DNA from 4 places in the Paenibacillus sp. 01T431 genome. Region 2 is predicted to be linked to each of the others. Evidence: riboswitches for the same ligand, from Rfam matches in the RefSeq annotation. Region 2 holds a riboswitch; each other region holds the start of a gene.

Region 1 (8,027 bases), on a different contig from region 2:
AAACCCTTGAAAATATTGAAATAATAGTAATTAATGATGGTTCAAAAGATCAATCTTTGAAAGTCATAGAAGATCATATGAAGGAAGATAAGCGGATAAAATGTATAAGCCAAAAAAATTCGGGTGTAAGCTCGGCTCGTAATAAAGGCATAACCATGGCGGTAGGGAATTATATCACATTTGTTGATGGAGATGATTGTATAGATTCTAATATGTTAAACAATATGATAATCTCTTCTGAAATAAATAATACTGAATTAGCATTTAGTCACTTTAGTAATATTGAAAATAATGTAGAAAATTCAATCTATTTATCGACATCAGAACAGTATATAAAAGATATGATTGAGGGAACTGCACCAAGAACAGCATGCGGAATTCTTATTAAGTCAGAGTTGATTAGAAATCATTCTTTGAATTTTGATATTGACATGGTTTATGGAGAAGATATGCTTTTTTCAATTAAATTACTGCTGTTAACAAAAAAAAATATAGTTATAGATTCAAGTATATATTATCTTGTAGAAGAAAGACCAGGATCTGCAATCAGAACTATGAATCCTGACCAATATATTCACGTTCAGTTGCTTGCTAAAAGACTTGACGAAGTATTTCAAAAAGAATCTATAATATATAAATATCAATCACTATTACAAAAATTCTATTTCTATAACCTTTTATTTTCAATATCTCATGTTGTGAAATCAAAAATAAGCTTTATAGAAAAGTTGAACAAAATTAGGGACATAAAGAAAAGTTCGCATGGGAAGTCTACTTTGTGTATTGAATTTGATTCAACTCTAACCATAAAGTTTAAAGCTCTTTTGATTAAATATGCACCTGCTCCCTTAACAATTTTTGTTTGGTTGCTTAATAATAGGGTTAAAGGAGTATAAATTCATGCATAGTGAGCTTATTCAGGGTGATACAAATAATAAACCGACCTTGATGTGTTATATGGCTGCAATAGCTATATGTTTGTTACCAATACTAGGACCTTATAAATTCGTAGGATCAGTCTCAATAGGTCTTGTTTTCCTATTAGTAGTAGCATTAGTATCGATCTTTATAAAGAGAAGTATATCTATTAACAAACCAATAATTTTACTACTAATAATTCATTCCTTATTATCCGTAGTATCCTTCTATACTTTAAAATATAATTCAGGATTAATGAGTATGTTTTGGGGTATTATTGTAGCATTTATAACTTGTTTATCGTTTATGCAAATATTATCTTTTTACGAGAAAAAGTCATTTCTAAGAGTTCTTTGCATTTTATCTATTATTTGTGGAGGATTTCTAGTATACCAGTTTATATCAATTAATTTAGGCAACATCCCGCATAACGGTAAATTTTTTAGTGAATTGGTTACAGGATATTCTTGGTCATCTTCTGTAGAATATCGGAGACCGAATTCAGTTTTTTCTGAACCCTCTTATTTCGCTATTTACTTTCTCCCTATTTTGGCCTTAATGTTGCTAAAAAATAAATATACGATAGCAATTATATGCTCGTTATTACTATTCTTATCAACATCTACACTAGGGATTCTAGGTAGCATTTTGGTAATATGTATATATTCGATAATTAAAGGTAAATATAAAGTTCTTATTCTATTCTTCGTAATATTTAGTTTTTTGTTTGTATCAATTCAGTATTTAAATATCGACTGGCTTCTAAAATATAATCTAACTAAGATTTCTAGTGTTAACCAAGATAGTGGAATTAGAATGACTGGTTATGTTAAGTATTTTTTTGAATTACCTTTAGTAAATCAAATTGTAGGAGTTGGCTTTTTTCAGTTATCTAATTATTTTAAAGATTACGGTTTGTTTAATTATAGCAATGCTTTTGTATTAGTATTAATAAACCAAGGAGTATTAGGGATAGTAGCTTTTATTAGTTTTTTATTGTGGCTATTAAAAAAAACAACAGTTGAAGGTAGATTATTTTTGGCAATTTTAGTGATTATCAGTTCAATCGACGCTTTCATTTATAGTAATAATTTTTATTATATTTTATTCTATGTCCTAGTATTTTCAAATAAATTAAAAAGTCGAGAATTAACAGAGTAGCAGTTTCTAATGAAAATTAGAAAAAAGTTTAAACATATTTAATTTAGTATAGATAATTGTAATTAGATATATGGTTCTAATAAATTTACAATTCCCAATTAGGTGAATTTGAAAGGGTTATAAATTTGAAAATACTTGTATCAGCATATCTTGACAATAACATTGGTGATGATCTTATGATCAAATTGTTAGCTAAAAAATTTCCAAGTTGCAGTTTTTATATTGCTAGTAACAATAGTGCTGTACATAATACATTTAGAAATTATGAAAATATAATATTTCATACGTTTAGTACTAATAAAGAATACTTAAAACAATTTAAAGTGCATATATCAATTGGAGGTTCGTTGTTCAATGATATGAATAACATTAAAGGTATTATATATAGGATTAGAAGGATTATGATGCTTTATAAATTTAAGAGAAATAACATGAAATTAGCAACGATTGGTTGTAACCTTGGTCCATATAAAAATAAAGCTGGATTAATTTTGACAAAAAAAGAGCTTCAATTAAATAACATAGTCTCTGTTAGAGATAGGGAATCATATAATTTTATTGCTAATTTCAAAAGCGTTAGGAACTTTCATTTGGCCTCAGATATTGTTTTTAATTATGCTAATGAATTAAAATCAGACAATTATTCCACCCCAACCTATTTAGGAATATCCACTTATAGATCAATACAAAATAGCGAATATAACTTTTCAAGTTATACTTTTTTAGCAGCTATTGCAGATAAATATATTGAAGTAACAGGAAATAAAGTTCTTTTGTTTGCATTTGATTCTGAAAAAGAAAATGATTTATCATCAGCGCACCATATAAAAACATTATCGAGATATCCAGATAAAATCGATATAATTGCATATTTAGGATGTCATGAGACTTTCATTGAATCTATGAAACAATGCGAAAAGTTTATCACAATTAGATTTCACAGCGCAGTACTATCACAAATACTCAGAATACCTTTTTTACCAATTGTATATTCAAATAAAATGGATAATTATCTTGATGATGAATCGTATTTAGGGATACGTATTCAGTTTAAAGATATGAAACTACATAATTATAATATTGATGATATAGTAAGGTCCTTAATTTCTAATGAGAATATTTTCAATGATTTTACAAATGATAAAGCAGATACTAGTTATCATTTTAATGAATTGAGCAAAATAATATTTTCATAGTGTTTACAATTATACTTAACTCTAAAATTTCAGGTAATAAATATAATTTCTTATGAAGGATTATATTATTTAATATACTCTTGCGAGGGGAAGTAATTGATTGAAATATAATCAAGTAAAAGCTGGAGCCCTACTTTCATATTTACTTTTGATTATTACAAATATAACGGGGATATTTCTTACACCAACCTTACTAAGGGAGTTGGGACAATCTGAATTTGGTCTATATTCGTTAACATCGTCGATAGTTAGTTATCTTACAATCTTGGATTTTGGTATTGGGAGTGCGATTGTCAGATATATAGCAATGTATAGATTATCAGAAGACAAAGATAATGAATATAGTTTAAATGGGATGTTTCTAACTATAAACACTTTTATAGGCCTTATAGTTATTTTTGTTGGGGGTATTTTATATTCGACTGTTGACAGGATATTTTCAACAACAATGTTACCAGATGAAATGTATAAAATGAAAATTATGTTATTGTTATTAATAATTAATCTAGCTATAACCTTTCCATTAGGAACATTCACATCTATAGCTACTGCTTATGAACGTTTTGTCTTTTTAAAGATTACTAATATTTTAAGATCTTTAATGGTTCCTCTTATTATGCTTTTATTGTTGTTTATGGGATACAAGTCTTTATCTTTGGTGTTAACAATAACTATTTTTAATATTGTTTATTTAGTAGCTAATATGTGGTATTGTTTTGTGAAATTAAATACAAAATTAAAATTCAAAAATTTTGATTTTGTTTTATTAAAAGAGATATTTCAATACTCTTTCTGGATGTTTTTGTTTATTATAGTTGATAAAATATATTGGGGATCTAACCAATTCATATTAGGTATTGTGTCGGGTTCGAAAATGGTTGCAGTATATGCCATTGCTTTACAATTCGTGAATTATTATATGGCATTATCTACAGCTATAAGCGGGGTTTTTCTTCCTAGAATCACTCAGATGATTGCACAGAATAGTTCAGAAGAAGAGATTTCAAATGTATTTATCAGAATAGGTAGATTACAATATATAATACTATCATTAATTCTAAGTAGTTTTATACTTTATGGGAAAGCATTTATAAAATATTGGGCGGGAATAGACTATTCTAATGCTTATATTATTGCATTAATAATTATGATACCTCTTACTGTACCTTTAATTCAGACTTTAAGTATGACGATATTACAAGCTAAAAATATAATGGGTTTTCGTGCTATCACATACGTATGTATAGCATTACTTAGTATAGTAGTTAGTTTATATCTTGGAAAGATTTACGGCGGAATCGGAGCTGCTATTGGAACAACTGTTGCTTTAGTTCTTGGAAATGTATTTGTTATGAATATTTATTATTATATCAAATTGAAAATTGATATTATAGGATTTTGGAGAAATATACTTAAGATGAGTGTATCAGTTTTTACTGCAATGATGTTCGGATTGTTATTGAATTATTTTATTATTGACATAAATCTAATTCAATTGTTTATTAAAATTTTTGTATATTTAATTTTATTTTCTTTTTTAATGTGGACTATAGGAATGAATAACTATGAAAGGAATTTGTTAATTACTCCTTTGAGATCTTTATTTCAGAAATATAAATCTAAGAAATATTTATCAAAAAAATTATAAAAATAATCTCATAAATTAATTATTTTCAGAACACAATTTTCTTATGTGTTCAATAAGTTTGATAAAAAAGGAAGGGTGATAGTAATGGCTATCTTAGTAACAGGGGGGGCTGGTTATGTTGGAAGTCATGCTTGCCTTGAATTATTAAATGCTGGTTATGAATTAGTAGTTATTGATAATCTGTCTAACAGTAACCGTGAATCCTTAAATCGAATTCAAATGTTAACAGGAAAACCAATGAAATATTACAATGTTGATTTGTTAAACAAAGAGAGTATAGATGAAATATTTTCAGAAAATAATATTGATGCTGTTATTCATTTTGCTGGACTTAAGGCAGTAGGCGAATCAGTCTCATTACCACTTAATTATTATCACAATAATATTACAGGAACTCTAATTCTATGCCAAGTTATGCAAAAGTATAACGTGAAAAGAATAGTTTTCAGTTCCTCAGCCACTGTTTATTCTCCTATTTTATCAGGAGCAATTACTGAGGATCATTTGTTAGGTTCTTCAAATCCCTATGGTCGTACTAAATTAATAATTGAGGAATTATTTAGAGATATTTATGATTCAGATAAAGGCTGGAGTATTTTAATATTACGTTATTTTAATCCTGTTGGCTCTCATGCAAGTGGCTTGCTTGGTGAGAATCCGAAAGGAATACCAAATAACTTAATGCCCATAATTACAAATGTAGGAATGGGAAAGATAGCTCAACTTAAAGTTTATGGTAATGACTATGCAACACATGATGGGACCGGAGTCAGAGATTATATTCATGTGGTAGATCTTGCAATAGGACATTTAAAGGCTCTTAATAAAGCTATGTTAGGTACAGGTGTAGAAGTTTATAATTTAGGTTCTGGTAAAGGGTATAGCGTATTAGACGTTGTACAAACCTTCGAAAAAGTTTCTGGTGTGACTATTCCGTATACAATTGTTAAGAGAAGGCCTGGAGACGTAGCTGTATGTTTTGCAGATATCACAAAAGCGAAAAGAGAACTTGGGTGGGTTGCTAACAAAGGTATTGAAGAAATGTGCGCAGACTCTTGGCGTTGGCAATTAAATAATCCAAATGGATACGAATAGAGCAGTTACAAAAACAGTTCAAAGACGTACTACATTTGAGAAAAATATCATTAAATTTAGTAACGTTTGATAATTCAACAAACCCTATACACCCCTCAACAATTTTGTTACCATACCATTAAACAAAACAACCGCATAACCACACGATAAAGGCAAAACCATTGAAAAGTGGTGACGCAAAGCTACAGGGGCTTATCTTTTAAAAGACTGCCAGCCAGCTACCGAATATCGTGCCTCCCGCGTGGTTTATGTGGAAACATGGAGGTTATTATTATGTTCATGCGCGCAAACGTTGTACGTGAATGGCATCAACTCTGTATGGGATTCAATGAATTGCTGTGGGAAGATTGCTTAGATGAGAAAAAGCGCATGGAGATTTATTTGAGGATTGTTTATCACAAAAATAAACTAGCAGCTGTCTCATGAACTAGCACGAATGGCGTCGTTAACAGATCTGAAAACGCTATATCCGCAAGCTGACGCCCCGTCACTATGAAGCGTCAGCTTTTTTATTTTAAATTCTAAGAAGGAGATTCATATGCAATCATTGCTTCTTTAGTGGCTCATATGAAACCAAAACAATGAAAAAAACGAACAAAACACTAATGATTATCGCAGGTGCTCTCGTTGTTATCGGTATTGTCATTTATGGAAGCATGAGTCTCTATTCGAAGTTAAATCAGGTAGATGAACTGAATGGGCGTCTTGAAGAAGCTGCAGATAGCAATGCAGGACAAGAGTCGCCGAAGATTACGGAGCAGCCCAATGAACAATCTACTAATCAGACAGATCAGACTTCAGAACCTGATGCTACTCCATCACAAGAGCCTGATCTAGTTCCAACGACGCAGCCAGATGAAGTCCTAAAACCTAGTCCCAGCGCAACTTTGCCGCCAGATGAAGCGTCTAATAATGTAGACAAGGGACAAAAGCCGGATAAGGGATCTTCAAACTCCGAAAATAAGTCCCAGAAGAAAAAAGAGATTGATGCATCGGTTACAGCAAAGCTGGAAAAACTGAAATCTTCGTGTCAAGCAACCAGCAATAGCTTGGTTAAGCAGATTGCGAAAGAGCTTAGCGGTGATGAAGAAGCTACGCTTGCTACTATTCAAAGTAAATACCTGAATAAGGTATTTTCTGCGGAAGCCGATTGTGATGCCAGGTTCAATCAATTAATAAGCAATGCCAAGAGCGAGTATAAAGCAGCCGATCTAGGTGAGCAAAGCTTTCCGGATTGGAGCGCGCAATACGAGAGTGCGAAGGCTGGTGCTAGAGCCAATGCGCTTGCAGTAATTGCAAACTCGCTAAACAAGTAAGCTTTACTATTCTGAGGAGGCTCTATGAAAAAGTCACGTATTCTATCTATTTTTCTAGTTGTAATGATGTTGTCATCCGTACTTGCAACCGCTGCATCCGCAGCAACCGAAACGATTAAGACAAAGACACAGCCCATTAAGCTGCAATTTGATGGACAAGCACTCAAACTGCCCGATGGACAATATTCATTTATTCATCAAGGAAGTACATACGTACCGATTCGTTATATTTCTTACGCGCTGCTAAAAACAGTAAATTGGGATGGTGCGAAAGCGACGATCTCCGAGCCAACAGAGAAAGAGCTTGCTGCGCTGAAGAAACAATTGCAGAGTGCCGCTACGGGCAGCCAGAAGCCGCAAACGAGCGTTACAATTGCAATACAGCCAGTTAATGCAACTCTTGTGTTTAATGGAAAGACGAAGGCATTGCCGGCTGGTCAATCCCTCTATGCCTATAAAGGCTCGATCTATGTGCCCATTCGCTTCTTGTCAGAATCAGTAGGCACACAGATTAGCTACGATCCGGTGACGAAAACAGTTAGCGGTGAGTCAGCAGCATATCGAGCTGAGCAAGGTGGCGGCGGAGTCGTTCTTCCAGGCACGGGTGGCGGAACTGGAGGCTCTGGTGGTACAGGCGGTACGGGTAATGCCGGCGGTGGTGGCGTACCAGTTAAACCGACGTATGAGCAAATT
Region 2 (8,027 bases):
TCAAGCGCAAGCTTAGATTGAGCACCTTGCTCAATTTGTGCTAGCGCTGATTGGATCACATTGCAATCAACAAATTGCATGAATTCTCGATCTTGGCTCATTTTTCTCAGCTCATCTGTGAATGCTTGCCATTTGGGACGCATACGATGAACCCAATCCGCTCCCTGCACTCCTCTTGTGCGCTGATTCAACCTTACACTGTCGGGCAATAAATTATGAGTTGCACGTCTTATCAGGGCTCGATCCATTCCATTCTGAACGTACTGATCCTCTGGTAGTGACAAGCAAAAACGAATGACTCGTATATCATTAGTGGGGTCTCGCTTCCATAATGAGTGTCTTAATGAAAGTTTTGTCGAAAGCGTATTGCCTGCATTCCAATGATAGACTTCATCAAAATGGCTTCTTCTTTCATCGTACACATTTTTGGCTGCAAACCATCCAGAAGCATCAATTCCATATTCACTAAGCCGATTAAATACATCGGTCCTTTTGGCGAAATCGGGATGAATAATCATAGGATAATGATAATTTTCTCCAATGGGGCGCAATTGATCTATAAAGGGGAAAGCAGTACGGCTTACATTTGAAAATACATGAGCACGACCAGAACCGATATTCAGACTATACTGACGCATTTCTCGAAGCAGCTTGATCCATCTCATTTTTTTCAACAATGTGGCGTAATAAGGAATGGCATCTCCCCACGAGATTGACAAATTGCCTCTGCCACCATTAAGCAGCACACCAACTCCTTGCTCCTCTGCTTTCTCAAACATTCCTTTCATCCAGAAAGAATTCTCGAAAAACTTATAAGGCATTTCCATAATATTTAGAAACCCGTCGATTTCGGAGTAAGAATCTCTCCCTTGAAAATCTAGGTAGTGCTCTTCAATACCTCCCACATGCCCAACAGTCGATTCAATAAGTGGTCTTTCATTAGTCAGCATTGATTTGGGTGTATAATCAACAAAGTCGCTTGTAGGTACGTAGCTGAACGTGTGCAGACTTTTATTTTGCGGTCGCAATGCCTTTGAAGCAAAGCCAACAATAGAGCCTGAATCCAAACCGCCGCTAAGCTGTGCTCCGACATTACGATGTGTCCGCAGCCTTGAAGTAACAGCTTGTTGAAACACATCCTGAAATGCCTCAACATACTCATCATTTGATTTAAAGCGTACGACTTCATCTGGTCTCAGTTGGTGATATCTTGCAAGAGTAATTCGTCCTGCAGTTATCGTTATCGTATGAGATGGAGGGAGCTGCTCAATATTCCGATAAGCCGTCTTGGATGCATCCGCAACGTCAACCATGCCAGAAATAGCCAGAAACTCAGCAAGCCATTGTTCATTTAACAATCTCTCCTTACCCAGCAATGTAAGTAAGGGTTCAATTGTTGTACAAAAGGCAACACGCTCATTATTTCGATGATAATAGAGCGTGCGACCTCCGGAGAAGTCTCTAGCACCAAACAGCTTTTGTCTTCTACAATCCCAGATTAGGAAGGCGTAATCACCAGCTAAATAAATAGGTGTTCTATCCCCCCATTTATCATAAGCTAATAAAATTAGCTCGCTATCCGTCATATTTCTTCTTAATTGCTGCTCTACTCCGAGTCGGTTGAATAATTCTATGCGGTTATCAATAATTGCATCTGCAGTTATAACAAGCCCTCGTTCATCATCCAAAAAAGGATTACGTTCATTGATCGACTCAGGTGTAATCCATTGATTATGACAACCTAAAAATATATTATCGTCATGCCAAGCTTGAGCTGTATTACATGGAAACTGAGAAAGTGCCTCCATTAAAGCATCGCCCTGCTGCCATGCCAAACTTTCCTTGCCGGTATGAAAAACTCCTGCGATGGCGCTCATCGTGGCCTCCGGGTGGTCATCGAATTTGTTTTATTAACGTACTTGTTTCAAAAATTAGGCATTTGTTTTTAGTTCTTTATAAAGAACATATTTGAATATTACACCTGAAATAAACCTTTGTCAATGACTTTTCTACGATAAACTGCAAAAAATTCATAGTTTTTGTTCTTTATTAAAAACAAAATGTCGATTAGTTTTTCGCCTGAGTATTTTACAATAAAAACATTTTTTTCAACTCTACATAGTACTCTTATAAATAAAAAAATAACCACTCATTATTAAAATAAGTGGTTTTAATGTTTGAATAAAAAAATAAGTGCGTTATAGCTAACAACCTTTCGTAATTAAGAATAATTCGTTATAATAGAAATAGTCTACAACGATGTGATAACGGAGGAATTTGTTATGATTGGAGAACGCATTCAACTGCTGCGCAAGAGAAATGGCCTATCCCTTACAGAGTTATCCCAACGGGCGGGCGTCGCTAAATCTTATTTAAGCTCCATTGAACGAGGGCTCCAGCAAAATCCTTCGATTCAATTCCTCGAAAAGGTAGGCGCCGTATTGAATGTGACGGTTGAAGATTTTTTAAATACCGATGAAAAAAATGATCGCAAACCCGACAATTTAGACAACGAGTGGGCTGATTTAGTAAGAGAAGCTATGGCTTCCGGTGTGAGCAAAGATCAATTTAAAGAGTTTTTAGAATTTAATAAATGGAAAATTAAGCGCGAATAGCGCTTTTTCCACTTTTATACAGCCGTTACTTGCACATCATTATCCTTACTTTCTTCAAGACAAAGCAATACTTTCCTTACTTCGTCCTTGCTGAATCCCAAAGAACGTGCTTTCATGATTAATGTTACCCATTCCATATCCAATTCCTGAATATCTTCTGCTTTAGCTAGTACCATCTTCCCATGTCCCCCATTCATTTCAGGACGGTTGCACCACTGACTCCATGCGTTTAAGGTGCCCAGATACTAAACGCATTTCAACGTCTCCCATGCTTGTCATTCGTTTATAGATGTATTATAAATCACCACAAGTGCGCATACTGTCGCTTCATGTCTCACAAAAATGATAGATAATTACATTTTTTGTCGAATTTATTTAAGTAATGTTAAACGGAACGAGAAATAGGTAAGAGCTATCAACAGACATAGAAAACAGACCTAATTGTATTTAATTATTACTCAGCTTTTAATTATGATGTTAATTCTTTAATGGAATCTCTAGTGGTCTCTTCCTCATAACCATTTGGATTCAAATATTGCCAGCGCCATGAGTCAGCGCACATCTCCTCTATCCCAAGTGTCGCAACCCAATTCAACTCCGCGTTTGCAAGCATCGTATTTGCATAACAAATGGCAATATCTCCTGGTCTACGATCTGTAAATGAATATGGAATACTTCGTCCCGATACCTTCTCGAATGCATTAATCATCTCTAATACACTATACCCGCGCCCAGTTCCGAGATTAAATATATCCACACCTGATTTGTTCATGATTTTTTCCAGTGCACATAGATGTCCTCTCGCAAGATCCACGACATGAATATAATCCCTTACGCCTGTGCCGTCTATGGTTGGATAGTCATCTCCAAAAATATTAACTTTTTTAAGCCTGCCTACAGCTACCTGAGATATGTATGGCATAAGGTTATTTGGAATACCATTAGGATTCTCGCCAATTCTTCCACTTTTATGTGCACCAATTGGGTTAAAGTATCGTAAAATTGAAATCCCCCATTGCTCGTTAGACTCCGCTAAATCCTGTAAAATTTGTTCTAGCATGAGCTTTGTTCTTCCGTAAGGATTCGTTGCTCCAAGCGAAGAACTTTCTTCAATCGGCACATGTTCCGGTCGACCATATACCGTTGCAGAGGAGCTGAATACAAGCTTATGAACACCATACTTCTTCATAACCTCACACAGGATTAAGGTGCTAGTAATATTAGTGTGATAATAAGACAGTGGCAATTGCACAGATTCACCTACTGCCTTCAATCCTGCAAAGTGAATTACTGCATCAATTGTATGTCTGGTGAAAACACCTTCAAGTCCGATTTGATCCATTAGATCCATTTGATAAAATGTAAAGGCTTTGTTTGTAATTTCTGCAACTCTGTTTAATGAGATGTAGCTGCTATTTGACAAATTATCAACAATAACTACCTCATACCCTGCTTCAAGAAGTTCCACACATGTATGACTTCCAATATAACCTGCTCCACCCGTAATTAAGATAGCCATTTCATTGACCCCTCTCAGCCTTCATTATAAGAAACGTATTTATTCTTTATTAAGAACACTATATGGAATAAAATCCCTGCATCTTGAAAAACTACAGGGATATATTTTCTTCTTTCACTTACGCTATACAGTACTTCCCAAATCCGAGATATCATCTAGCCAGATATATGGCGCAGTACCTGTCACGGTTACTCCTCTAAATACAGATTTCGTAATAATTGCAGATTTATTTTGTCTCAACCAATTAAAGTTGATTTTACTATTATCAAAAAATGAATGAGAAATGACTGCTTTTTTGTTATTATCTGCTTTTCCAACTACAGCATTAATAAAAGTAGTTCCTGTTACAAGCGAATTTCCATCCATGACGAGTCCAAGATTTTGAAACAATCCATTTCTTAGTGTATTCTGTCTCATATATTTAGTATCACTTGAACCTAGCTGAATATCAGTACTACCTAAAAGAGGAGTCTTTGCACGAATAAATTCACTATTGCTGATATGGCAACCCTCAAACCTTGCAGAGCCTTCAATAAGAGTTAAGCCCTCTACAACTATTGGACGTCCTGCATAATCTTGCGGAACTAATATAGATACATCATAATTTTTCACTGTTACATCCTTGATAACAGCTCCGGCTGCTAATAAATTAAAGTTCGGAGTTAACGAATTATCAGAACGCCAATCTCGTTCAACGGTTATATTGGTTAGATAACATCTGCCATAATTATATCTACCCAAGTTAAATCCCGTAACACCCGCATCCTTAATAATGACTGGCACACCACCTTGCGATTCAGATACCTGAAACCCTAGTGAAGTAACATTTACGGTATAATACAGCTTATCTGTACTTATGCCTGTCGGAATCTTACCGGACCATTGCTCAAACGATACTTGTGCTCCGTTACCCATAAGATGAGGTGATTTAAATGTGAATGTGCCTGTAGCAACATCAACAGCAGGTGATCCAAAATAACCATACACGCTTGAACCATATACTAAGCCGTTTTTAACCTGACAATTTTGAACAACTGCTCCCCTTACATCCAGCAGTCTTAAATTTCCGTTTCGAATAACAGCTCCGTTAACAAAGTTATCTCCCTGTACCCATAACTCACACCCATCAAATGAATTATTAATGTATTTGACATTTGCGAAATTCGGATTTGAGCTAACACCTCCAATATTAACGCCTTCAAAGGTATTTCCCTCTATCAAGAGATTTGTACCATCGGCATTAACTAGATGTCCACGTGCATTATTATAAATATAATTATCTTGTATAAATATGCGATAATTAAGCTCAAACCCATTAGGACGATCTGCTGTTTTATACGGAATATTGGTTTCACTGTACATTGATTCGATATCGATTCCGAACATGGGCGGTGTACCGTTTCTAAAATTAGTTGTTACACCATCGTCATCATAGCCAATATGATGAATCTTATTTCTGTAAATATGAGTATCATTTGAAGCACAGATAGAAATTCCTTGTCTTCTGCAATGATGGATATGACAGTCATGAATAAGAACATTTTGACCCATCTGTTCCTGCGTATATAAGGTAGGATCAAGCTGATATTTCTCATAACCCGTTAAAATTCCATCGCCGGTACAATTTGAAATCTCCATATTGCTTATTTCTATATTATTGGATCCAAACGATCCGATCCCGTACCCGCTTTCATGCGTATAAAATGAATTATCAACCTTAGCCCGAATATCCGCAATTTGACTATCTGTTAGAGGAGCTGTAATGGGTATCGCAAAAATCATTTTATTATTTTTACTTAAATCCTTATCCTCATTAAGAAACCAGCCTCTTCCTCCTGAGCTGGCCGGTGCAAAAACACCGTTCGTTCGTGAGCCAGTAAGTGTTGTTTTAGATACGGTATCTTTATATTGATAGAATTGATAGCCTGTAGCATTTACACCCGCAATGCTCCATAGTCTAAAGCTTGCAAGAAGCCCGGGGTTTGCGTAACGGTCAATCACCTCGCTGCGAATCCAGTTGGGGTCATTGTTTAGCGTTCCGTCAGCGTTTATACCTCCCCTAACAAACTTCACAAAAATCTCATATACGTGGTTTTTCTTATCGCCTACTAGTTTACCACCTGATATCTTTGCATTATTAATTCCTCTCATTTCGACAATCGTATAACTTGGAGATGAATTCCCCTCCAGCATTATTACACAGCCTTGCTCAAGCTCTAAATGAATACCGCTCAACATGTTAATAGCTACGAGAGTACTTGGATCCATTCTTACAATATAATTTCCACTTGGTAGAATGACATGTACAAATCCTTGCGATTTAGCCCAACTAATAGCATCATTTATTCCTTTAGTAGTCTCAGCTGCATTTATGCCTAAGTTGCTAATAGCAAAACGGTCTAGTTCTATTCGGTAAGAGCCTTGTTGACTCATAGAACTCACCTTCCTTTTACACTATCTTATGTAGCTTATCCGTAAAAGGTTACTTATTTCCACCAGCTTCTATACCATGACGTCGCTTTTCTGCCCTTCTGAATATTGCACTTATGTTTGGTAGTTTGATTAATAGATTTTTAAAAATACCGAGTAAATATTTGAATTGCTCCGTTCTATGGAATACGATAATATAAATCCCATTTACTAGAATGAGGCAGATTATGCCTTTAAGCAGTAGCCATAGTACGTTGGATGTCGGAAGAAAATAATTGATTCCACCAACAATGATACATGCAACAATTCCAATAGCAGTGTAGAGCATGTAACTCATAAAATAGTGCACTACAGGCTGACGAAATACCTTACGATAAACAAGCAATGGCGTATACCAAAAAGGAACCGCTAATCCGCTAACTAATGTTCCAATGAATATACCGGCAATACCTAAATATTGTACAAGGATCAGTGATAAACCAAGATTGACCGCAGCCTGGAATAAAGGAGCAAATCGGTCCTCATGAAAAATACCGGCTGTCGTTTTCACTGCGCTTAAAGAGTTCCGCATGCCTCTTTCATAAAAGGATAGAACCAATATCAGCAGTACTACATTCGTCATTTTATACTCTTCGCCTATCCAAATGTCGATCAGCGGCTCAATTAATAAATATAAACCAATTGATAAGAGTGAATATAACCAAAAGTTAAGAAGATATGTAACCTTGAATATTCGATAAACAGCATCGGGACTTTCTTTCGCAACCAAATTACCCAAACTGTGATACATATTGGCAAATATCTGATTAAGGAATGTTCGACAAATATCAATAAGCATTTTGTAATTTGAATACAGACCTACCGCTGCGATACTGACAAAAGAAGAGATAAGAATACTGTCTACTCCAAAAATAAAGTAATTCCCGACATTTTGAAGAATGATCGCTTTCATATTTTTAATGAAATTGGCTTTCGTTTCGGGATCCAGCTTGCTCTTTACCTTTTCCTTTAAGTATGGATATAATTTATCTACAATTAAGACCAGAATAATGGATGTTATAATGGAAAGAGCGCTCTCTACTGCAAGATATAAAATATAGTTCTCCGTGTAGTATAAAATTGCTATTTTCATGCAGGTAGAGATAATCGCTGAAATTGAAAATACAGCTGTTACGATGTAGTTTTTCTGATTTACATTAAGAAAAGAGTGTTTGTAAACAAACAAATAGGGAGCAGCTGTATTGATAAGAAAAAGTATATATATCAAATTGAGGTTTTCAACACTCGTTTCTTTGATGAAGAGATCCAAGAAAGGCATAACCCCTAAACCGAGAACTAGTACTACTCCTGCTATGACCAGATATGCTTTTTTGTATAACTCCATTAAGGCTAATATTTTGGGCCTATCATTATCGGCAACAGGTTTATAGAGATTATATATAATACTTGAGCCGATTCCAGCC
Region 3 (8,027 bases), on a different contig from region 2:
AACCGACGTCGATGGCAGACAGCCGCACTGGGGAAATTATGCGAAGCAGCATGGTTTCTTGTAATACCTACTTTACCCGTTTACAACTTCTCCGCCGTTAATATGCAGCATCTGGCCTGACATATAACTGGAATCATCACAAGCTAGGTAGACATAGGCAGCTGCTAACTCATGCGGCTGTCCTGGTCGTTTCATCGGTGTATCTGAGCCAAAAGTGGCTACGGACTGCTCATCGAATGTCGCTGGAATAAGCGGCGTCCAGATCGGTCCGGGAGCTACACCGTTAACACGAATGCCTTGCTCAGCCAAATTTACTGACAATGCGCGCGTAAAGGAAACGATTGCTCCTTTTGTAGCGGAGTAATCAATTAACGTCGGATTGCCTTTGTATGCCGTTATAGATGCCGTATTGATAATGGAGCTGGATGCCTTCAAGTGCGGCAAAGCGACGATCGTCAAATAGAACATGCTGAACACATTCGTTCGGAACGTAGCCACCAGCTGATCCGACGTAATATCCTCAAGCTTCTGCTGCACATGCTGCTCTGCTGCGTTATTCACCAAAATATCCAGCTTGCCATACTCCTTAATCGTCTGCTCGATGACACTTTTGCAAAAATCCTCTTCGCCGACGTCGCCAGCAATAAGCAAACATTTCACGCCAGCTTTCTCTACAACTTCCTTCGTCTTCTCTGCATCGCCATGCTCATTCAAATATACGATCGCTAAATCCGCGCCCTCTTTGGCAAAAGCAACGGCTACCGCGCGGCCAATGCCGCTATCTCCACCCGTAATAATAGCTGTCTTCCCTTTCAGCTTGCCTGCCGCTTTATATGAATCCGATTCAAAAATCGGCAGCGGCTTCATCTCGGATTCAATGCCCGGTTGACGGTTTTGGTGCTGCGGCGGGTTAATATTTTTTTGTGATGACGATTTAGACATGAGAAAATCAGCTCCTTATATTTTTTCCATAAAAGATTTCATCCATCTCGGTCTTTAATCTTCTCGTAATTTCCTCTTGCTCTATGGTTGACAACGAATCCTTCGTATAGCCAAACAAATAGTTGTTCAAATCAAATTGCTTCAGCTTGCATTTGGTATGAAACACATTTTCTTGATAAATATTAACGTCGATCATGTCATACAAAAGAGATTCCTTCTTCGGTATGTAGTTCTGAATCGAGTTAATATCGTGATCAATAAAAAGTTTATAACCATTAATGTCACGAGTGAAACCTCTCACACGATAATCCAGTGTCATAATATCGGTATCAAATGAATGGATCAGATAGTTCAGCGCTTTAAGCGGTGAGATCTCGCCGCAGGTCGATACATCAATATCTGCGCGGAACGTGCTTATCCCTTCGTTCGGATGATACTCCGGATACGTATGAACCGTTATATGGCTTTTATCCAAATGCATCACTACGGAATCAGGCAAGGGACCCGGCGATTCTTCAAACGACTCATTGGGTCCGCCAATTACCGGCCCTTCCGATACGAGCAAAGTAACGCTGGCACCCTGCGGCTCATAATCCTGCTTTGCAATATTAAGCACATGCGCTCCAATAATATCCGATACCGTTTCCAAAATATTCGTCAGCCTATCCGAATTATATTGTTCGTCTATATAGGCGATATATGCTTCACGCTCTTCTTTCGTTCTTGTATAACACACATCATACATATTGAAGCTGAGTGACTTCGTTAAATTATTAAAGCCATGCAGCTGAATTCTTTGTTCCGGTGTAAGTTTCAAGCGCACATCCTCCTTTTCAATAACTACTATTTCCTTTTACCCAAAGACCGATGCGGCAAAACTTTTATGTTGCACAAAAAAAGCATTTCACGCCCCGGTTTTACCGAATGTAAAATGCTTTTTCCATCTCATTTTTAATTATGTTTTTTCAATTCCTTAATCCGGAGTATCGGATCTCCCACATACACCTGTGTTTGAGGAAGCATGCCATCACGCTGCTTAATGGCTAGGAAATTAAGCGTATTGACGAGCTCATCCTGCTGCTTTTCTTTTAATTGAAATTGCACACCATATTCATAAATGTCTTTGCCCAGTTCATTGTACCAGACGATAAATCCGAATAGCACATACATTTGATTAAGAATTTTCGTCTTAAACATCAAGAGAATATCGCTGTTAACGGGCAGCTTCACACCGACTATAAACCGGAGCCCGCCTGGTCCGATGTTTCGAACAAACACCTCTGTACTCCCAAGCTTCACACTGCTACCTTTGAACATCGTAATGGTCATCTCTGCCAATAGACAATGCTTCAAATCGATTCGAAAGCTTTTTCTCCGATTAACGAGCACCTCTTTACTTGGCATAAATAAAGCAGGCTCTTTACAAGATCTTCGGCTCAAAAGTTGTACGATGCTGTCCGGCTCTACAGGACGACTGAAATAATAACCTTGGATTTCATCGCATCGCTGCTCGCGTAAATAGTTGAATTGCTCCTTCGTTTCAACGCCTTCAGCCACCACCTGCATGCCAAGTTCGCCAGCCAATTGAATAATGCATTCAATAATGCTTTTATTTCTACGATCCGTCATCAACTCCTCGATAAATGACCGATCAATTTTGATCGTATCGAGTGCCAATCGCTTCAATAAATAAAGAGAGGAATAGCCGGTTCCAAAATCATCAAGCGATACTTTGATTTTTCTTTTCTTCAGCTCCAGCAGCAATTCAGTCACCGCATTCTCATTGCTAATAAAGGAGCTTTCCGTTATTTCAATTTCCAATCGATCTTGGGAAATTCCTGTCTCCTCGATGATCTGATCGATGGTATGCAATATATTTTGCTGAAGAAGCTGCTGCACCGAAAAGTTAACCGACAGCGTAACCGAAGGCAGGCCTAAGCTCTGCCACCGTTTATGCTGCATACAGGCTTCGCGAAGCACCCATTCTCCTATGGATACAATAAGCCCCGTTTCCTCTGCGATCGGTATGAATTCAGACGGAGCAACCAATCCCCAATCCGGATGATTCCAGCGCAGCAGCGCCTCAACGCCAACAATTTCCATCGTTTGCGAATGTACGCGAGGCATATAATGAAGGAACAGCTCTCCTCTTTCCTGCGCTTTACGCAAATCATTGCTGAGTGAAAATAATTTGAATGATTGCACATTTAAAGAAGAGGAATAGCACTGTGATTGGTTGCTGCCTCTGGACTTCGCATGATAAAGAGCCGCATTCGCATTTTTCATCAACTGCTCCACCGAGCTCCCATCGCCAGGCGATTGACTGATTCCAATACTTGCAGTTACATTCAGCTCATATCCTTCTATCAAAAATTGCTCATTGATAAGCTTAATAATAGTAGCTGCCATATCCTTGATTTCGTTTTGCTGCTTTACATCAGCTATAATAATTGCAAATTCGTCTCCGCCAAGTCGGAATACGGTTTGGCCATCACGTAAATTGCTCATCAATCGGAAGGCGATTTGTTTCAGCAACTCATCCCCAATTGGATGCCCCAGCGTATCATTTACATATTTGAAACGATCCACGTCAATCAGCACGATCGCCAGCCTCTGCTTAAAATACTCGCTTACCCTTAGCTGCTTATCTAGCTGGTCTTCAAACATTCTGCGATTTGGCATCTCCGTTAAATAATCGTGGTAAGCCAAATATTGATTTAATTCCTCAGCCTTGCTCCGATCCGTAATATCAAGGACTACTCCAACGATTGCCTGCTCTCCCATATTTGACACTTGATTATAGTGCACTTCGCAATGAATAATCGTCCCATCTTGTTTAATGGCTCTGTGGCAGAAATTGGATACAGACTGACCCTCCTGTAACTTCGTTAGCTGATTAACGACGGCTTCACGGTCTGAAGGATGGATCGTCTGTATAATATCCATACCATTCAAGGAGTCATAACCAAACATTTTATTGAGCTGATCGTTTGAATAAACGAAGTTGTTTTTCTGCGCGACAAAAATACCGACAATGGATTGCTCGACAATACTGAGGTATTTTAATTCGGTCTCAGTCAACGATTGCTCAATCATTTTTTGCTGCGTAATATCCTTGGCAATGCCATAGACACCGATAAGCTTTTTATTAATAATGATTGGAATATTGGTCACATTAAATTTGATCGTTTGTCCTGTTCTCGTAATGCCTGTCGTATCATAGTTTTGAGGTGTCAGCGTCTTGACTGTTTGCTCAAAATATTGAATCGTTTTATCCAGCGCTGCGGCATCTACAAATTTATGAAAACTATCATTTATAATTTCCTCTTTCGTATATCCAAAAAGTTGCTCAAGCACTGAATTGCATGACAAAAAACGCCCTTGTGCGTCTAAAGAAAAGACCGCGTCAGGATTGTTTTCAAATATCGATTTATAAAGCTGTTCTTCTAGTGTGAGGCGATGCTGCAATTTTTTATTTTCCGTTACATCCTGAATCATGCCTATCGTCAACAATATCTCGTTTTCGTCATTAAGTATGAATGTAATGTTTTCTACAACATATCTAACTTCACCGCTCTGACGAACGATTCTGTACTCGCAAACGCTCTCCTTCTTTGATTCAATTGCAAGGTGGAACTGCTGAATAACACGCTCACGATCATCGGGATGTACAAACTCAAAAAATTCGTCCATCGACATCGAGAAATCAGATTTCATACCATATATTTCGAACATTTGATTCGACCAGGATGCTTCTCTGCGAATATGGTCAAACTCCCAGTAGCCTAAATTCGCTATCTTTTGAACAATATTAAAACTACTAACATTAACATTGCCATTAAAACGTTTAATCATTTGTTTCATTGCTAAATATCCCCTCTTTTTCATAACGTAGGCGGTAACCTGAAGTTTTTAAGGAGAGGATATAGGTATGTTATCACTCATCCTTTTGGCAACCCAGCCACCTTTGGAAATTTCCTTTAGGCCTGTTGGCTTTGCGTCATTGTCTTTCGACAACTTTGCTTTTTACTAGGACTTTTTACATATACCAGTATTCCATATTATTCCGATATATACCATAACCAATTTAATAATAGGTCGAATGATGTAGAAAAACCTCCCATTTTGGGAGGTTTGGTATATTGATGATTTACAATCTAGGATCGATTTCCTTCTCTTTGGCGACCTCAAACAACAGATTAGCAACAGCCGCTTGATATCCATCGTTGTCTGGGGCAATTTCAGCAAAAGGAATCGCCAGCATATGCTGTCCTAGCCGGTACTCGTTAAATGATGTACGAAGCTTTTGCGTAATATTTTTTTGCTTGATGAGCTTATTGTACTTGTGCGGAAATCTATAATCATAACCGTAAATAATAGACATGTATTCCTTATTGCGCACTTTCATATAGGGAACCGTGTACGGCTGAGGCATCTCCGGCTTTATCACGACACCTTCCATATGATTGTCTACCGTAAGCGTGTAGAAATATTTTTCTGCAAGCTCATAGCTCTCCGCATCAGACAGCACAAGCGTAATGAATGGATCGTCAGAGAGGAAACGATACATCTCCGAGGTTTTCCACGCTGGCAGCTGCTCTCTTCCGTCCACGTATACGATTTTGAGCAGCGAAAATGGCTTGTATTCAAGCTCCCCTGCCTCGGCATACAGCTCTAGCTGCCTCTTATACGTTTCATATGCTTTGATATGCTCATCAATTGGCCTGTTTTTCTCAAGAATAGAATGAACATGCTTAAAATTTTGATAGACGGCTAGGCCATACTTCTCATTAATAGCCCCTTTGCTAAGGTGAAACTGATCCTTTTCAAAACCACTTTCCTTGAAATCATGCGCAAGCTTTCCGAACGCTTCCTCGAATCCATTCGCCTTCAGGAATGCAAGCTCTGTCTCAAGCCCCTTCTCAATTGGCTTAAACTGCTTTTCGATGAGACCTTCTCCCAGCGCCTCCCATGGCAAAAGCTCGCCATCCAGCAGAAGCATCGATATATCGTTTTCCTTCATGTAGCTTCCGAATCTTTGCAGCAGTCGCTCATAAACAGCGGTTAGGTCAACCTTATTTATTTTGTACCCATTGCGGCTCACTGCAAAACATTGCTCGATATCTGCATGCAAATAAACATTGCAGCGTGATCCCATATATTTGGGCTGCAGCACGACCTCTTTAACACCGCGCTCCATAAAATAGTTCAGCCCTTTCCTCAGCGATTCCAGCTCACCCGCCGCTTCATCCTTATCTGCAGGAGACATGGTTCCTGAAATAAAGTTAATTTTATTGCGCGAGCAATACTGCAATCTGCGGGCTTCATCATCATCCAGCTCCTGCAGCGATACTTTGCGTTCCTCTTTGAAGAGAGCAGGAAGCTCGCCTTCCATGCCGGCTATTGCCGATTTCTGTGATTTGAAAGTCGGCTTCACCGACAGAGAAACCGAGGTTAGCAGATTGCCGTGAACTGCGCCTGAATCCAAATGGATTTTATTTCTGATCCGAAATGCTTGTTTAGCAGCCACATGTCCAAAAACATGATACGGCTGGTTTCCTGCTGCATCCCGCTTCAGAAACGCAAGCTGTGCTTCAATCGGCGCCGATCGGTCGAGTCTAAAATTGCGCTGATGACGGATCGAATTCACATCCAGCTTGCCAATATATTTGTTCTCGCATGGCGCGTGAGTCACATAATAGGATGGTCCTGATTTTCCTACCATTCTGTAGAAAGGCTTCGACAGCGATACGAGATGATTAAACTTCTGAAGCAGCTCAGCATCGCCTCTCAGCACCTCAGTCGAATCGAAGTAGGCATGCAGCAGCTCCTCTTCCACACCTTTGATTTCACCACGCATATATTTATGGACGAAGTTTTCATGATTCCCAAGCACAAACAAAAACTTATCCTGATTCGTATATAGGAAATCAATGATTTCCTTAGTGCGGCTTCCCTTATCGATCCAATCTCCAACGAGCAATACTTTTGTACCGCTGACCTTTCCTGTCTCAACCAATACATTGCCCTCTAGTTGAAACCCATGGCTAACGAGCAAAGCCTTCAGCTCATCCACACATTCGTGAACGTCACCGACGATAATCGTCTTCTGGTCCAGCGGTAAAAAAACGTCCAAATACTCAGCAGCATCCTCGATTATAATCTTATAATCCGGATTCGCAACCTTATCCATAGGAGAATAAAAATCTTTAGCCCGCACCTTATGAACTTTGCTGTATTTCTCCCTCGAGAGCGAACCAAGCACATCCTTGCGCAAACGATTAATGTGGCTCGTTATCAGTTTCTTCGAACGCTCCGATGAATAATAATCATCCCGCTTCTTGTAATCAAACAGCACGACTTCAAGGTTGTAGTTATTTTCCTTTGCAACCTCTCTCACTCTCGCCCGGAAATCCTCCGACAAACCTGTTGTATCCACGACAACAAATTCCGCATTGATGGGGAAAGTAGTGACCAGACGCAGCTTCTCGAACAAAAGGCGGAAAGCCTGATCGCTCGCTTCAAGCATGATTTGATCATATTTGTCATAATCAGAGCCTAGAAGCTCTTGTCTAATGCTATCGGATGAAATATATTGCACGTTCGCATTCATGCCCTTGCTGTCATCCCTAAATCGCAGCTGCGGCATCAGCACTTCGTTTGCAAAGGTTGTTTTCCCGCATTCCGTCGTGCCAATCAGCATAAAAATCGTATGGACTCTCGTTCTCATTTCCATTGACGCTACTCTCTCCTCTTCCGCAAAATCGCACCCTGCGTCGTTTGTATACCGTTCACTCCGTCGCCGATTGCGACAAATTGGCTTTCCACGGTTTGATCTTTAATCGTTTCGAGCAGCCACTCTTGAAATTCCGCTCGCCCAAGCTCCCATTTATGGTCATCATGCCGGAAGTCTTCCAGCTCATAATAAGCATTAAACTCTGCATTAGGTGTTGTCAGCACAAAATAATCAAAATCAACATGTTCGCATATTTGCCGTATCAGAACAGCTGCCTCATTTAGACTCATATGCTCAATAACCTCGGTCAAAATGACATCCACCTGCTCGCCGTTATAAGCCTCTAGAA
Region 4 (5,283 bases), on a different contig from region 2:
AATGATGGACGAACAATTCCCGCTTGATGGCGCACAGGCAGAGGCATATATTGCTTTAGGATCTAACATGGGAAACCGTGAGCAACTGCTGCTGGAAGCGATTAGCCTCATCGATGCGCACCCGAGCATCGTGGTAAGCAGAGTGTCAGGCATGTATGAGACTGATCCGGTAGGCTACACAGAGCAACCGCCCTTTATCAATATGGCATTAGCTGTACGAACGACACTATCTCCATTAATGCTTTTGCGTCAGCTTTTGGAGTACGAGCAGCAGCTCGGTAGAGTTCGACAAATTCGTTGGGGACCGAGAACCATTGACCTTGATCTGCTCCTATACGATAATGTCAGAATGGATCAAGAGGAATTAACTTTGCCGCATCCGCGTATGATGGAGCGGTCGTTCGTTCTCGTTCCGCTGCATGATGTTTTGGATCAAACACATCGGCTGCAGTCCGAGGTAAGCGCAGTATCTGAAGCAGCGCTTCTGGATGGAAAGGAAGGCATTACGTTATGGAAAACAATCAATTGGCGCAGCGCGTCAGAGCCTTTCGAAAGCTGAAGGGCTATACTCAGCAGGAGCTGGCCAAGGAGCTTGGCGTATCGGTGGCCGTTCTTGGCTCATTGGAGCGAGGAACAAGAAAGACGGATACGAAGTTATTAAATCATATCGCTAAGACGCTCGGAATCAGCTATGAGGAATTAATGTCTGATAACCGTGAATAGTGCTGTCTGGTACACAAGACATGAACAATAAGCAGTTAGAAGAGGAGGAAGGAGTGACATGCTGAAAATCGGTGGCATCGAAATGAAGAACAGAGTGGTGCTAGCGCCGATGGCAAGCGTGTGCTATCCTGCCTTTGATTAATTGCCAAGGAGTTTGGAACGGGTCTTGTATGTGCGGAGATGGTAAGCGACAAGGCCATTTTGCATGGTAGTATACGGGTAAGGCTAATTGGGACATTATAAAGGATGTCAAAGTAGCGGTATCGATTCCCGTAATTGGGAATGGCGACGTTTTCTCACCAGAGGATGCAAAAAGGCTGCTCGAACATACAGGCCGTGATCCGATGGTAGCGATTTTGGAAAACTACGTCCACTCGCTTGGAGAGGACGAAGAATTCCAAGCTGTCAGTGCTGTTCCAGCAAAGAAGCGGGTTCTGCAGAAGTAGGCGCTTACTAAAATACAAATAGATCGGTTATGCGATTTACCCTGTAACGGGAGCGAGCCGACACCATTCGACAAAAGCCGCTATCATGCGGCTTCTGCTCTACATTTCAGAAATGAAACGGTTTCAATGGGTCGTCTGGCTTTGATTGACATTCAGGGTAACTTTGCAATATAATCGTGCAATATAATCTAACGAAGACATCAAGAGCGCTTCAAACAACAGTTGGTATGAGGAATAAGAAGCGTAATATATTAGGTAACAGTGAATTCATACAAGGTATGAAAAATTAGTCACATGACAGGAGAATCGGAAAGATGAACGATAAGCAAATCATTCTGACTCAAGAAGGGCTGCGAAAGCTCGAAGATGAATTAGAGAACCTAAAGTCGGTCAAGCGTCGTGAAGTAGCTGAACGTATTAAAGTAGCAATTGGCTATGGTGATATAAGCGAAAACTCGGAATATGAAGATGCGAAGAATGAGCAAGCATTTATCGAAGGCCGCGTTCTTACCCTTGAGAAAATGTTGCGCAATGCGCGTATTATAAATAATGACGATATTGATATTGATACCGTGAGCATCGGTTCGATCGTAACGGTTGAGGATATGGAGTATGGCGACACAATGGATTATTCCATTGTTGGTACAGCGGAAGCCGATCCTTTGCAAAACAAGATTTCAAATGAAAGCCCGGTTGGTAAAGCGATTCTAGGCAAGAAAAAAGGCACCGTTGTTGAAGTTAGCGTACCAGTCGGCATTATTCAATACAAAATTCTCGATATCAAAAAATAATGTTTGCTATGAGCGGTTCAAAAAGCTTCCTTGTAGGAAGCTTTTTGAACGTTTAAAATATAAGAACGTATATTACAGGTCTATACATTGCTTATATTTTATTGCGAAACGAGATTTTGCTGCATGAATCCGGTGACAGCTGCTTGCTTTTGCCGAATGATCAAGGAGATGAAAGAAGTGGAACAAGAAAACAATGAACAGCAGGAGCTAAGTGAGCTCTTGCAAATTCGCAGAAACAAATTGGACGAGCTTAGAGGGTTAGGTGTGGATCCATTTGGCCGAAAGTTCGAACGCACTCATAACGCCGAAGATATTGTACAAGCCTATGAAGGGCTTAGCAAAGAAGAAATAGAAGAAAAAGCGGTTGAAGTGCGTATTGCTGGCCGTATTATGCAGAAACGCGGTATGGGCAAAGCGGGTTTTGCTACGATTCAAGATTTGAGCGGCAAGGTTCAAATTTATGTTCGTAAAGATTCCGTTGAAGAGCATAAGTTTGCAGCTTTTGATTTGCTAGATATCGGTGACATCATTGGCGTAGTAGGCGTTGTATTCAAAACGAATACAGGCGAAGTCTCTGTCAAAGCACGTGATATTGAAGTTTTGACAAAGTCGCTTCTTCCATTGCCTGATAAATATCATGGCTTGAAAGACGTAGAGCTTCGTTATCGTCAGCGTTATGTTGACCTTATCGTGAATCCCGACGTCCAACAAACCTTTATTACTCGTTCCAAAATCATTCAATCCATGCGTCGCTACCTAGATTCCCGCGGGTATTTAGAAGTAGAAACACCAACGCTGCATTCCATTGCAGGCGGTGCTGCAGCACGCCCTTTCGAAACGCATCATAATGCGCTGGACATGCAGCTCTACATGCGTATTGCAATCGAGCTTCATTTGAAGCGACTGATTGTAGGCGGATTGGAGAAAGTATATGAGATCGGCCGTGTATACCGGAATGAGGGGATTTCGACTCGCCACAATCCAGAGTTTACAATGATTGAGCTTTACGAGGCTTATGCTGATTACAAGGATATTATGGCATTGACAGAGAATGTCATCGCACATATTGCGCAAGAGGTTCTTGGAACAACGAAAATCACTTATCAAGGCCAAGAGATTGATTTGACACCTCAGTGGCGTCGCGTCAGCATGGTTGAGCTTGTCAAAGAAACGACTGGCGTAGATTTCGGCGTGGAAATGAGCGACGAGGAAGCCCATCGTTTGGCGAAAGAACACAAAGTTGCCGTTGATCCGCATATGACATTTGGTCATATTCTCAACGCTTTCTTTGAACAGTTCGGTGAGCACACGCTTATTCAGCCAACCTTTGTTACAGGACATCCGGTTGCTATTTCGCCGCTTGCTAAGAAGAGCGAAGCAGATCCACGCTTCACCGATCGTTTTGAGCTATTCATCGTAGCACGTGAGCATGCTAATGCATTTACGGAGCTTAACGATCCGATTGATCAGCGTGAGCGTTTCGAGTCGCAGCTTGTTGAGCGTGAGCATGGAAATGACGAGGCGCATGAGATGGATGAAGACTTTATCCGCGCTCTGGAATACGGCATGCCGCCAACAGGCGGACTAGGAATCGGTATCGACCGATTGATCATGCTTCTAACAGATGCTCCATCTATTCGTGATGTACTGTTGTTCCCTCATATGAGAGATCAGCGTTCTGCTGAATAAGAAAGAAACAAGGAACCGTTTGGCTTTTAGCAGCCAATGGTTCTTTTTTTTCTAATATCGAGAATTTGCAACAACAATCCTTAAAAACATTCAAATTATGATTGATATTGTAGTACAATCTATTGATTTGCTAGATTCATATGGTAGAATAGAACTAATAAAGCGCTACACGATAACGGCAAACCTATRGAAAGGTAGGGACGCAAAGCTAAAGGGCCTTCCGTATGATGGCAGCCAGCTACCGAATGAACAGGCTTTTTTTTGTTTGTATAGGGGAAATTCATCACAAAGCGCTTCACACGATAATGGCAAACCTATCGAAAGGTAGGGACGCAAAGCTAAAGGGCCTTCCGTAAGATGGCAGCCAGCTACCGAAGGGAGTATATTCATGCGTAAATTTATGTTAGTCATCGCAGCTTTTGTTCTTTTTGCATCCATCCATGTAACGGTCGTTCAGGCAAATGAAGCGGACTCTTCTGATTGGCTCAATACGGGGAATTTAGATAAAGGTGTTGTCTCCGTACAATATGCAGTGAACACTAAAGTGAAAACGAAGCTTATGATCGCAAAAGGCGCATCAAACTATACATATAATCTAACCGGCGGAAAAACAGCTGAGAAGTTTCCATTGCAGCTTGGCAATGGCGAATATACGATATCTGTTCTAGAGAATACAACAGGCAACAAATACAAACTGGCGAAGAAAGAAACCGTGACGCTTGATTTGAAAGACAACAAGGTTTTGTACTTGAATTCCATCCAGAACATTGACTGGTCGAATGCGAGCAGCGCCATCGTCAAGGCAAAAGAATTAGCGAGCAATAAAAAAACGGATATGGAGAAAGTAAAGGCAATCTACGAGTATATTATTACGAATGTAAGTTATGATAATCAATTAGCTGCTAATCTGTCAGTTGATTACCTCCCCAATATTGATCGCACATTTAAATCGAGAAAGGATATCTGCTACGGATACGCTTCATTGTTTGCGGCAATGCTGCGGAGCGTGGATATCCCTACGAAGCTCTTGATGGGACAATCTACTTATGTGGATGTTTATCATGCTTGGAACGAAGTGTACTTGGATGGGAAATGGGTTACGATTGATACGACTGTTGATGCGGGTCTAAAGAAGGGCAAGAAAAAGTATGAGCTTATCAAGGATGCAGCTCAATATACAGTTACAAAAACATATTAGAAGTCATACGAGCTTGCGGAAATCGCAGAGCTCGTTTTTTTATGTCTTTCTTCAATATAGGTGCGGAGGAAGCGAAGCAACGATTACGCAATTAGAAGGCAAATAGGAGTGTTGAAAACTTTTTCGTAAATAATGAAAAAAACACTTGCAATGCTATATACGCCTATGATATATTATCTAGGTCGCCAACGAGATACACGGTCGACAAGAGAGAAAAGATTGCTCTTTGAAAACTGAACAACGAGTAATAACTGCCTCGCAAATCCTTCGGGATAAGCGAAAAAAGCGATAAAAAGTAATGAGCATTTCAAACACCAATTTGGAGAGTTTGATCCTGGCTCAGGACGAACGCTGGCGGCGTGCCTAATACATGCAAGTCGAGCGGAGTTGATGAGGTGCTTGCACCTCTGATACTTAGCGGCGGACGGGTGAGTAA

The links. A riboswitch is a leader RNA that binds a small molecule or an ion and turns the genes downstream of it on or off. The one in region 2 is predicted to bind cyclic di-GMP.
Region 1: another riboswitch for cyclic di-GMP. It lies ahead of AC1DM9_RS14840 (hypothetical protein); the one in region 2 lies ahead of AC1DM9_RS22655 (anti-repressor SinI family protein).
Region 3: another riboswitch for cyclic di-GMP. It lies ahead of AC1DM9_RS21360 (EAL domain-containing protein); the one in region 2 lies ahead of AC1DM9_RS22655 (anti-repressor SinI family protein).
Region 4: another riboswitch for cyclic di-GMP. It lies ahead of AC1DM9_RS30515 (transglutaminase-like domain-containing protein); the one in region 2 lies ahead of AC1DM9_RS22655 (anti-repressor SinI family protein).

The regions. Positions count from the first base shown of each region.
Region 1 covers NZ_JBFTPT010000007.1:160,838-168,864, reverse strand. Annotated here, with positions in the region: gene AC1DM9_RS14865 (glycosyltransferase family 2 protein) at 1-896, shown strand, start outside; gene AC1DM9_RS14860 (hypothetical protein) at 901-2,079, shown strand; gene AC1DM9_RS14855 (polysaccharide pyruvyl transferase family protein) at 2,205-3,275, shown strand; gene AC1DM9_RS14850 (oligosaccharide flippase family protein) at 3,376-4,923, shown strand; gene galE (UDP-glucose 4-epimerase GalE) at 5,008-6,018, shown strand; cyclic di-GMP riboswitch class I at 6,160-6,244, shown strand; gene AC1DM9_RS14840 (hypothetical protein) at 6,600-7,334, shown strand; gene AC1DM9_RS14835 (copper amine oxidase N-terminal domain-containing protein) at 7,359-8,027, shown strand, end outside.
Region 2 covers NZ_JBFTPT010000013.1:23,836-31,862, reverse strand. Annotated here, with positions in the region: gene AC1DM9_RS22665 (lasso peptide isopeptide bond-forming cyclase) at 1-1,877, opposite strand, end outside; gene AC1DM9_RS22660 (helix-turn-helix domain-containing protein) at 2,283-2,615, shown strand; gene AC1DM9_RS22655 (anti-repressor SinI family protein) at 2,630-2,791, opposite strand; cyclic di-GMP riboswitch class II at 2,808-2,891, opposite strand; gene galE (UDP-glucose 4-epimerase GalE) at 3,085-4,134, opposite strand; gene AC1DM9_RS22645 (right-handed parallel beta-helix repeat-containing protein) at 4,258-6,567, opposite strand; gene AC1DM9_RS22640 (lipopolysaccharide biosynthesis protein) at 6,617-8,027, opposite strand, start outside.
Region 3 covers NZ_JBFTPT010000011.1:336,365-344,391, forward strand. Annotated here, with positions in the region: gene AC1DM9_RS21345 (SDR family oxidoreductase) at 1-64, shown strand, start outside; gene AC1DM9_RS21350 (SDR family oxidoreductase) at 73-942, opposite strand; gene speD (adenosylmethionine decarboxylase) at 950-1,759, opposite strand; gene AC1DM9_RS21360 (EAL domain-containing protein) at 1,894-4,806, opposite strand; cyclic di-GMP riboswitch class I at 4,891-4,976, opposite strand; gene AC1DM9_RS21365 (metallophosphoesterase) at 5,093-7,678, opposite strand; gene AC1DM9_RS21370 (methyltransferase domain-containing protein) at 7,684-8,027, opposite strand, start outside.
Region 4 covers NZ_JBFTPT010000025.1:27-5,309, reverse strand. Annotated here, with positions in the region: gene folB (dihydroneopterin aldolase) at 1-27, shown strand, start outside; gene folK (2-amino-4-hydroxy-6-hydroxymethyldihydropteridine diphosphokinase) at 2-559, shown strand; gene AC1DM9_RS30540 (helix-turn-helix domain-containing protein) at 511-723, shown strand; partial or broken gene AC1DM9_RS30535 (tRNA-dihydrouridine synthase) at 782-948, shown strand; gene AC1DM9_RS30530 (tRNA-dihydrouridine synthase) at 960-1,169, shown strand; gene greA (transcription elongation factor GreA) at 1,484-1,960, shown strand; gene lysS (lysine--tRNA ligase) at 2,129-3,649, shown strand; cyclic di-GMP riboswitch class I at 3,817-3,895, shown strand; cyclic di-GMP riboswitch class I at 3,947-4,025, shown strand; gene AC1DM9_RS30515 (transglutaminase-like domain-containing protein) at 4,038-4,847, shown strand; partial or broken rRNA gene AC1DM9_RS30510 (16S ribosomal RNA) at 5,164-5,283, shown strand, end outside.